DNA from 3 places in the Microbacterium chionoecetis genome. Region 2 is predicted to be linked to each of the others. Evidence: predicted binding sites of a transcription regulator. Region 2 holds the regulator's gene; each other region holds the start of a gene.
The links. The regulator LexA, encoded in region 2, represses DNA repair genes until DNA is damaged. The targets are predictions, from matches to a motif close to TCGAACANNTGTTCGA.
Positions count from the first base shown of each region.

Region 1: ABG085_RS00265 (DUF222 domain-containing protein) is a predicted target of LexA. The motif match lies at 1,856-1,871, and genes of this name have one in related genera.
Region 3: ABG085_RS01150 (intein-containing Rv2578c family radical SAM protein) is a predicted target of LexA. The motif match lies at 1,214-1,229, and genes of this name have one in related genera.

Region 1 covers NZ_CP157000.1:63,734-67,007, reverse strand. Annotated here, with positions in the region: gene ABG085_RS00280 (RidA family protein) at 1-202, shown strand, start outside; gene ABG085_RS00275 (alpha/beta hydrolase) at 261-1,085, shown strand; gene ABG085_RS00270 (class I SAM-dependent methyltransferase) at 1,111-1,731, opposite strand; gene ABG085_RS00265 (DUF222 domain-containing protein) at 1,882-3,153, shown strand.
Region 2 covers NZ_CP157000.1:1,672,994-1,676,267, forward strand. Annotated here, with positions in the region: gene ABG085_RS07140 (hypothetical protein) at 1-1,225, opposite strand, end outside; gene lexA (transcriptional repressor LexA) at 1,312-1,992, opposite strand; gene ABG085_RS07150 (LysM peptidoglycan-binding domain-containing protein) at 2,256-2,720, shown strand; gene ABG085_RS07155 (histidinol-phosphate transaminase) at 2,883-3,274, shown strand, end outside.
Region 3 covers NZ_CP157000.1:236,972-240,245, forward strand. Annotated here, with positions in the region: gene ABG085_RS01150 (intein-containing Rv2578c family radical SAM protein) at 1-1,205, opposite strand, end outside; gene ABG085_RS01155 (M15 family metallopeptidase) at 1,391-2,683, shown strand; gene ABG085_RS01160 (acyl-CoA dehydrogenase family protein) at 2,885-3,274, shown strand, end outside.

The DNA of each region.
Region 1 (3,274 bases), 1.6 Mb from region 2:
GATCCTGAAGGCGGCCGGGGCGGGACTGGAGGACGTCGTCGAGATCGGCATCCTCCTCACGCGGCCGGAGGACTTCGCAGGTCTCAACGAGGAGTACGCACGCTGGTTCCCGTCAGCTGCACCGGCGCGATACGTCGCGAAGCTCGGCGTCGAACTGCCCGGGATCCTCGTGTCCATCCGTGCGACCGCCGTCACCGCGTAGTTCAAAGCCGCGACGGGTCTCTGTGGGCGAGTACTGAGATAGAACCATCATGGGGACCATGACGATGAGGGTTCAGCTCAGCGACACCGCTTCGCTGGCTTACGAGGCGGTCGGGGCCGGCATCCCGCTCCTCGCTCTTCACGGCGCGTACTCGGCGCGGGGCGAGGTACGCGACTTCCTCGAGCCGATGATCGATGCACGGCCGGTTCGCCGGGTGTACGTCGACCTACCCGGCCACGGCGACTCCCGCCCCTCATCCGGGGTTCGGCAACCAGATGATGTGCTGGAGCTCATCGACCGCCTCCTTGACAGGGAAGCACCGACCGGCGGATTTCTCGTACTCGGGCATTCGTTCGGCGGGCACTTCGCGCGCGCCATCGCGGCGCGGCATCCCGACCGGATCGCCGGGATCGCGCTGATCTGCCCGGCCGTTGCCGGGGAACAGCGCATCCCTGCGCCGGCAGTGGTGCGAGACGATCAGGTGTCCACCGCACTCGATCCGGATCAGCGAGCCGAGTACGAGGGGTACTTCGTCGTTCGGACGGCAGACACCCTCGAGCGATTTCGTCGCGCGGTGCTGCCCGTCGTCGGGGAAGTCGACGATGAGACGCTCGAGAGCGCGATCACCGCGGGACCGCATGCCGCGGATCCCGACACGGTGCCCGTGGACACTCCGGTGCTCGTGGTCTCAGGCCGACACGATCATTGGGTCGGCTGGGAACGGCAGCAGCGCCTCGGAGATCAGTACCCCCGTGCCACTGTCGTCACCGCGGGCGACGCCGGACATGCGCTTCCTCACGAGCGCCCCGGTCTCATGGCAGCGCTCCTCTCCGACTGGCTCGACGAGATCGGCATCCCCGCAGCACCCGGAGCCCCGCAGTAGCCGATGGTGCAGGACGTCGGATCCCTCAGCGGGCATCCGCGCCGGAGAGGTGGGGCTTCGTCCAGGTCAGTGCATAGCGCCACAAGGCGAACTGCTGCCACCGAACGCCCGGAAGGACACGGGCTGCGCATTCGCGGACCTCGGAGTACGTGTGCGGAGGCGGCCACACTGTGGGCGCGGAATGTTGCCAGAAGTTCCGCGTGCGCGACAGCCACTGGTGTTGTGCGACCCCCGCCAGACCGAGCAGGCGGTCGCGGGGCGTTGTCGGCCGTGCGAGGCCGATGATCACCACGACGCCGCCAGGTGAGGTGAGGTCGGCCAACCGTTGCAGCGCGTCAGGCAGACTCGGCAGGTGATGGATGGTGGCAACCGCCGCCACGATGTCGAACGTCCGGCCGAAGTCGTAGGTCATGAAGTCGCCGTGGATCCAGTGGATGCCGCGATGGTTCGCCGCCGCTCTCGCCAGGACATCGGCATCCACGTCGACGGCGGTGACGTCGGACAGAGAGCTCCGCAGGTCGCCGGCCAGCTCACCGTCGCCCGTGCCGACATCGAGAGCGGATGCTGCTCCCGGCCGGATGGCGTTCATCACGAGCGGGTGGAAGTGGATGTTGTGGTTCCAGCGTGAGCCCGGCGGCTGTCCCATCGGTCCATCTTGTCAACGGATCCCCACCGCAGTGTTCGTCGAAGGGTACGTACGACCGCTTGCGGGCCCTGGTGTCGATCCGTCGCACGATCGAGGCCTGACGGGCCACATCATGAGCTTAGTGTCGTACGTATGTTCTACTCTTGAAGCATGTCACACGACCTCGACCTCGATGATCGGATGCTCCCCGACGAGCTCGATCTGGTCATCGAGGCGGCCGACATGATGACGGTGCTCGCCGCCCAGCGACTGGTCCGGATCGACGCGATGCGGCGTGAGGCGCTTCGCGAGGCGACCCGCAACGGCCGGGTTCTGACCGAGGTCGTGGAGCGCGGCGTGCGGCTGGAGCTCGCGGCCGCGCTGCGGATCACCGAGCACGCCGCCGGCGATCTGCTGGGCTTCTCGGAAGCCCTGGTGCACTCCTACCCCGCGGTGCTCGTCTCGATGGAGCGGGCACGGATCACGGAACGGCACGCGCAGATCCTGATCGCCGCCGTGAACGACCTCGAGCCGGAGTTCCGCCCGCAGGTGCTCGAGCCGGGGATCGCCCTCGCGGAGGCGGAGGCCGTCGGCACTTTCCGCCGCAAGCTGCGCGCCCTCATCGACGCAGTGCGGTCGGCCACCCTCACCGAACGCTACGAGCGCGCCCTCAACCGGCGACGGATCGCGATCGAGCCAGACGACGACGCCATGGGATGGGTGCACGTGTATGCACCCATGGTCGCCATCCAGGCCGCATTCGGTCGGACCACCGCCATGGCGAAGGGCATCGCGGCCCGCGAGGGAGAGACCCGCACCCTCGACCAGGCGCGCGCCGATGTGGTCCTCGACCTTCTCATCGACGGCGTGCTCGATACGCACCCCGACCACGTACGGGGCGTGCAGGCGACGGTGTTCGTCACCACCCCGGTGCTCGCGCTCCTGCACGAGTCAGACGCCTCCCGCGCGGCCGCCGGGATCGACCCGCCGGTCGTCGAGGGCATCGGACCCATCCCGCTGCCGGTGGCGCGGGAACTCGCGGGCGGCGCGTCGGGATGGACGCGCGTGCTCACCCACCCCGAGACGGGCATGGTGCTCTCGGTCGGCCGCGATCAGTACCGCCCGCCACCGGCGCTTCAGAAGCTGGTGAAATGGCGCGCCGATCGATGCATGGGACCAGGCTGCGGGATGCCGGCCTCCCGGTGCGATATCGACCACAACATCGACTGGGCGCTGGGGGGACACACCGAGCTCACGAATCTCGGGCCGCTGTGCGAGGGGCATCACACCGTCCGACATCACACCGACTGGAGCATCCGACAGGTCGCCGGGTCCGGCGGCGCGATCCTCTGGACCTCGCCCTCCGGCCGTCGCTACCTGGTCGAGCCGGAACGCGCGGTTCCGGTGTTCCGTTCGACGGGGAGCCGCGACGCGCCCTTCTGATCGCACGAGACGTCCCGTTCACCGCAGGATGCGCTGTTCAGACCGCACGACACGTGCGGCGCCGGGACCTTCGCACGGCTTCCGCGCAATTCCGGCGACGCAGGCCCCGGTATCCGATGCC
Region 2 (3,274 bases):
GCCGCAGCAAGAAGAGCCAGATCACCGCGAGCACGGCGATGAGGGTCCGCACCAGGACGCGCTGCCGGCCGAGCCACAGGCCGAACGAATCGGTGTCGAGTCCTCGCCGGGCCAGCTCGCGCCGCCCCGACGCATTCATGCTGTCGATGGCACTGCGCACGCCGCGTGCCGGAGCCGACCTGCCGGTCACCCAGCCCAGAATCGCGATGAAGACACCGAGGAACGCGACGACGAGCGCGGTCTGCTGCATGTTGCCGACCAGCTGTTCGTAGATGACGTTCAGCGCGTCGGGAGAGAGGCCGAGTACCCCCGCCGTGACGCCCATGGCGGAATCGCCGATCGCGAGCATGATGGCCAGGGCCACGCCGCCAAGGGCTAATCCGATGCCCGTCCCGAGGACGGCGGCGCTGCGGCGGCGGGCGATCAGGATGCCGAGCCCGAACAGCGCGATCGCGATGATCGGCAGCCAGAGCCCGAGCGTGTTCGCGGCGGCGTAACTGGTGCGGATCGTCGCGAGGTTGTCGCCTTCGCCGAGGATGATGACGCGATCGACGGTGGGGATCAGCTCAGCGGCACCCAGGCCCCGATCGACGAGGTTCTGCTTCACGCGCTCGACGACCGCGCCCAACTGGATCCCCACCCCCTCGTCGGTGCGGACGATGAGTCCGCCGCCGTCGGACGTGGACACGCCCACCAGGGCGCGATGGGCGGCGCGCGTCGCAGTGGCCCACACTTCAGCGAAGGCATCGGACTCGACCACTCGAGTGACCGTCGTCGTCACGAGGCTCTCGAGGCCGTTGGCAGCCGGCGCCTCCAGGAGCTGGAGGGCGTCGGCGGCGCGGGGCGGAAGTCCGAGGCCGGCGATGCCGTCGAAGACGTCCGCGGTGATCTGGTCGAAGTCGACCTGGGCGTTGACCGCCTCCATGGACTCGTCGATGATCATCGACTGCACCGCGGGATCGTCCACCAGCGGCGCCAGCGTGGCGACGAAGGCGTCCTCGTCGGTCAGCTGTACACGGGCCCACGCGCCGACGATCGACACCGGGACGAGGATGGCGGCGATGGTGATGCACAGAGCCGAGAGCAGCGAGCGCCACCATCCATTGCGAGTGCGTGAGGGGGGTGCGGCCTCATCCGGAGCGACCGCGCCCGCCCGGAGTGCTTCGTTCTCGGCCCGCAACGCGGCGAGTTCGGCCTGCAGGTCGACGGTGACTGGCTCGCTCATGAGGCCTCCTCTAGCCGGATGCACTCATTGTGTCGTAGATGCAGCGTCCGGCATCACCCATTCCGTTGGGAATCGTCCGACGCCGGTCAGACGGCTCGCAGCACCGCCACGACCTTGCCGAGCACGGTGGCTTCATCGCCGAGGATCGGCTCGAACGCGGAGTTGCGCGGGAGCAGCCAGGTGTGACCGTCGCGCTGGCGGAACGTCTTGACGGTCGCCTCGCCGTCGAGCATCGCGGCCACGATCTCACCGTTGTCGGCCGTCGCCTGCGACCGGACGACGACCCAGTCGCCGTCGCAGATGGCGGCGTCGATCATCGACTCGCCCGAGACCTTCAGCATGAAGAGGTCGCCCTTGCCCACCAGCTGGCGGGGGAGAGGGAAGATCTCCTCGACCTGCTGCTCGGCCGTGATGGGAACGCCGGCGGCGATGCGCCCGACGAGCGGGACGAGGGCGGCATCACCCACGGAGGGGGAGGCGTCCGCCGGGCTCTCGGTCGCCGTGCCGGGCAGGTCGATCAGCACTTCCATCGCGCGCGTCTTACCCGCATCGCGCCGCAGGTAGCCGCTCAGCTCCAGCTGGTTGAGCTGGTGAGTGACGCTGGAGAGCGACTTCAGGCCGACGGCGTCGCCGATCTCCCGCATGCTCGGCGGGTAGCCGTGACGCGCGATCGAGCGCTGGATCACCTCGAGGATCGCCAGCTGCTTGTCGCTCAGGCTCTTGCGCCGACGAGTCTGGGGCTTTTCGCGCCCGGCCGCGTCGCTCATCTTCCGGCTCCGTCCTGCGCTCGGCGAGGGAGCGCTGTTTCTTCGAATGTCGGAGGCCCGTGGTGGGGTTCTCTTATCGAAACCGTATCCGGATCGCGGGCTTCTGGGGAACATCTCAGCCGCGTGTCGCGTTCGAGAGATCGCCGCCCGGAACCGGTATTGACATCGTACAGACTCGAAGATAGCTTCGGAAGAGAGATTCGCATTCACCGCTCCCGGCCGAGTGGTGAATGCGAATCTCTCCCCAGCACGAGGAGCCCAGCATGACCGCGATCGACTTCACGACCTCCGTCCCGTCGCCGTCCCGCGCCGCGCGTGTCGCGGTGCAGCGGGTGCACAGCTCGGCGCGACAGCTGGCCGGCGGTGCTCCTGTGCCGCTGGGCGCGCAGTCGGCGTCGGGGCGCTCCACGCGGCTCCGCCTGACCCTGCGCGGGCGACGTGTCCTCGCCGTCCTCGCCGCACTGCCGGCCGTGATCGCGCTGACCGCCGCCGTGATCGGCGGGGGAGCGGCACTCGCCTCCCGTGAAGCGGGAGCCCCGGCGGGCTCCTTCCGCACGGTGACGGTGGCTGCCGGCGACTCGCTCTGGAGCATCGCCGAAGAGGTCGCGCCCGAGCGCGATCCACGCGACGTGGTCGACGAGATCGTGCGGTTGAACGCGCTCGACACCGTGGTCGTGCAGGCCGGTCAGAGCATCGCGATCCCCGCGGCGTACGACGACGGCCGCTGACGCGCCGGCGGCTCCGGCGGCTGCCCGCACGGCGATCGACCATCGGACCACGCCTGCCTGTCCCGCCACGTCACGCGGGCCTGCCCGGTCTCGCGACGTCACGCCGGCCTCGCCTGTCTCGCGACGTCACGCGGCGCCGGCGCAGTCGGCCGCGGGCCTAGCATGGGAGAGGTGAGTGCACGTCTCGAAGACCTCCCCTTGCGCGCCGATCTCCGCGGTCAGAAGCCGTACGGTGCTCCGCAGGCGCCGTTGCCGGTGGCCCTGAACGTGAACGAGAACACGCATCCTGTTCCGGCGGAGGTCGCGGACGACATCCTCGACTCGATCGCCCGGGCGCTGAGCGACGTGAACCGCTACCCCGACCGTGAGTTCACGGCACTGCGCGAGGGCTTCGCCGACTATCTGGGTCACGGTCTCACGCGCGACGAGATCTGGGCCGCCAACGGCTCGAACGAGGTCCTGCAGCACATCCTGCAGGCCTTCGCAGGACCGGGCCGGACGGCATTCGGCTTCACGCCCACGTATTCGATGTACCCGCTGCTCACCCGCGGCAC
Region 3 (3,274 bases), 1.4 Mb from region 2:
TCGATGGTCTCACCGAGATCCTCGATGGAGACGACGCGAAGCGGGGCGTCGGACTTGACGGCGGCTCCGACGAGATCCAGCTTGCGCGTGATCGCGGGTCGGGTGAGCTCGAAGAATCGTCGACGAGCGGGAAGACCCCCGAGGAGCCGGATATCCCGCACGCCGTTCGGCCGTGGCGGTTCCTCTACGAAGGCGAACTGAAAGCGGCGCAATGCGGCGCCGATCTCGGAGAGGATCCGCGCATCGGAGTTGGAGATTCGCAGCACGCCTTGACTGCAGCTCCCTTCCGCATCGAAGATCCCGGCGAGGAAGCCACGCGACCATTCAGCGCAGGCCGACTCCGGCCAGCCGATCAACTTGGTGATGGCGTCGAAGTCCGCTGCCCGAGAGGTGAAGATCGCGTTCATCTCGCGCCGGCGAACCGTCGCCGTGGTGAACATCCGCTGGGTGGTCTTCACGCCTGCGGCTTCCAGGAAATCGCGCGACCGATCAAGCGCCTCTTCATCGGCGAGCGCCAGCCGGAACCGGCTCGCCACAAAGGTGCCCCTGCCGGTCGACCGAGGGTACGTCTTTCTCAGCATCATCGCGTCGCCGCGAATCATCCCGCTGAGATACCCCTGGCGATAGGCGCTCGTCTCAGGGGGAGTCTCAACGACGCCCCCCATGCCGAAACCCATGAGCTTGTTGTTGGGTGTCAGGTAGGGGCGCTGCGGCGCTCCGGACGGCGCCGGGCGGACGTACTTCCACCCCCGTTCGGTCAAGAAGCGGTGGTCGCCGCTCGCGATCAGCTCGGTGCCATCGGCGAGACTCACACGGTAAGCGCGCTTGCGCGTGCCCCACTGTGCCGACACGGTGGCCCGCACGTAGCGGCGGTACGCTCCCTCGCGACGGGTGCCGATCACCTCATCACCGGCACGTATGTCGCCTATCCGCTGGCTCCGTCCGTCTGCCATGAGCACGACCGTGTCGGGATGCAGGCAATAAACACATGCATGACTGCATCCGCGATACGGGTTCACCGTCCAGTCGAAGGGCATGGCGGAGGCGCTCGGCACGTGGTTGAGCGCGGACTTGCAGAGCACCTCGTGGAACGTCACGCCGGCGAACTCGGGGGTCGTCACCGAGCGCACCAGACCGTTGAGCTGCTCGAGGCCGGGCAGGGCCGCGGCATCCGGCACACCCAGTTCCTGACCCTGCCAACGCATGCCTCCATGAGAACAAAGCTTCGAACTTAAGTCAAGGAGCGACTCACCTGAATAGAACATCGGCGGAGTGGACGGCGCCTCGCTGGCGGAAAGGCGCCGTCACGACCAGAATGGCAGGCGTGACGGAGCCAGGCGGGCTCGTTACCCCCCGAGCCGCCCCCGAGACTCGTCGTGCCGCCCGAGCGATGCGCGAGGAGGAGCATCGTCGCGCCCGCGCGACCGCGGCGGCCCGCGTCAGCCATCCGGTCCCGGCCCCCGCCCCCGACGCCGTGGTGGCGTTCGAGCGGTCGAGCGAGGACTTCGCGCCGAGCTCGCTGTCGGGCGCGGTGCCCTCGACGCTGCCCCCCGAACTCCGCCCGCCTGAGCCGGCACCTGTGCTCGCCGGCGCCCCGCCGCAGTCGATATCGGCCCCCGACGGGGCACCCGCATCGAGCGTGCAGCCGCGTTCCCGGCCCGCGCGTCAGCGCCGGCCGGTCATGAGCGAACGCCGGGCCGCCCGCGCGGCCGAGCTGCTCGCCGTCGACGAGACCGCGCTGCCGGTACAGCACGCCCGCCCGCGGCGGCTCACGCGGCGGCTCGCGGTCGTAGCGGGGCTCGCCACCGGCGCGGCCCTGTTGCTCGGGTCGGCGGCGATGACCGCGATGATGCTGCCTTCCCTGCCGCCGGAGGGCGCTGAGGCGTCCCTCTCCATCGCGGTCGAGCCGCGCCACGTCGATCAGCTCCCCGTGCCCCAGGTCGAGCAGTCGCCTCCCGCCGCCGACATCTGCGCACTGCCCGATGTCACGTCGGCGCTGCAGGGTGGCAACGACGAGGCCGCGATCGTGGCGGCCGGCGGCGGCGAGGCGTTCCGCGCGGCGGTCGTGGAAGGACGGGCCCCCTGCGTGGACCTGGGTGATGCCGCCCGCGTCTGGACCGTCGTCGACAAGATCCGCCCGCTGAACCCCATCGACTACCGCCCGAGCGGCCTCGTGCTCCCCGACGGGGTGCGCAACATCGAGGGCGGCGCGCTGCGTTCGGACGCGGCGTCCGCTCTCGCATCGCTCGTCGAGGGGGCGCGCGCGGCGGGTGTCGGCGAGATCGCGCTCGAAAGCGGGTTCCGCTCGTACCAGACGCAGCAGCAGACCTACGGGCGGCATTTCGCCGAGCGCGGCGATCGCGCCGACCAGGTGAGCGCCCGGCCCGGCTACAGCGAGCACCAGCTCGGCCTCGGTGCGGATGTCGTCGCCTGTGCGGGCGCGTGCGGCTCCCTCGACGAGCTCGCACGGACCGCGCAGGGCCAGTGGGTCGCCGAGCACGCCTGGGAGCACGGCTGGATCGTCCGCTACGTCGAAGGCGCGACGCCGGTGACCGGATACAACCCCGAGCCCTGGCACCTGCGCTACATCGGTCCAGAACTCGCCAAGGCCTATCACGACGGCGGCTGGACCTCGCTCGAGGAGTTCTTCGCGCTCGACCCCGCTCCGGGGTACCTCGGCTGACCGCCGGCTCGCCGCCAGATGGGCCTGCTGCCCGGAGCGTCACCGCGGGGTCAGGGACCACTCGCACGCCGTCGGCGGCAGGATCACGGCATCCGTTCGGTGAAACTGAGTACCATATGCGGTGAGATGCAATTCCAGCCGGGGATCGTCTCCACACACTCGAGCTCAGCGAAGAGAAGACCGACGAGAGGAAGGCGCACCATGGAGCGCGACATCTACGACGAGGATCACGAGGCGTTCCGCGACGTCGTCAAGGAGTTCGTCAAGCGCTACGCGACGAACGAGGCGCGCGAGCGCTGGGATGCCGAGGGCGAGATCGACCGGGCGACCATGCTCGCGGCCGGCGAGTCTGGCCTGATCGGCCTCTCGGTGCCCGAGGAGTTCGGCGGCGCCGGCATGCTCCAGGACTACCGCTTCCGCACCATCGTGAACGAAGAGGTCATCGGTGCCGGCGCCGGTTCGCTCGCCGGCGCGTTCGGCATCCAGGACGACCTCGCCGTGCCGTACATCGTGCACATGGGCACGCAGGAGCAGAAGGAGAAGTGGCTCCCGCGCATGGCGACGGGCGAGGTCCTCGGGGCACTCGCGATG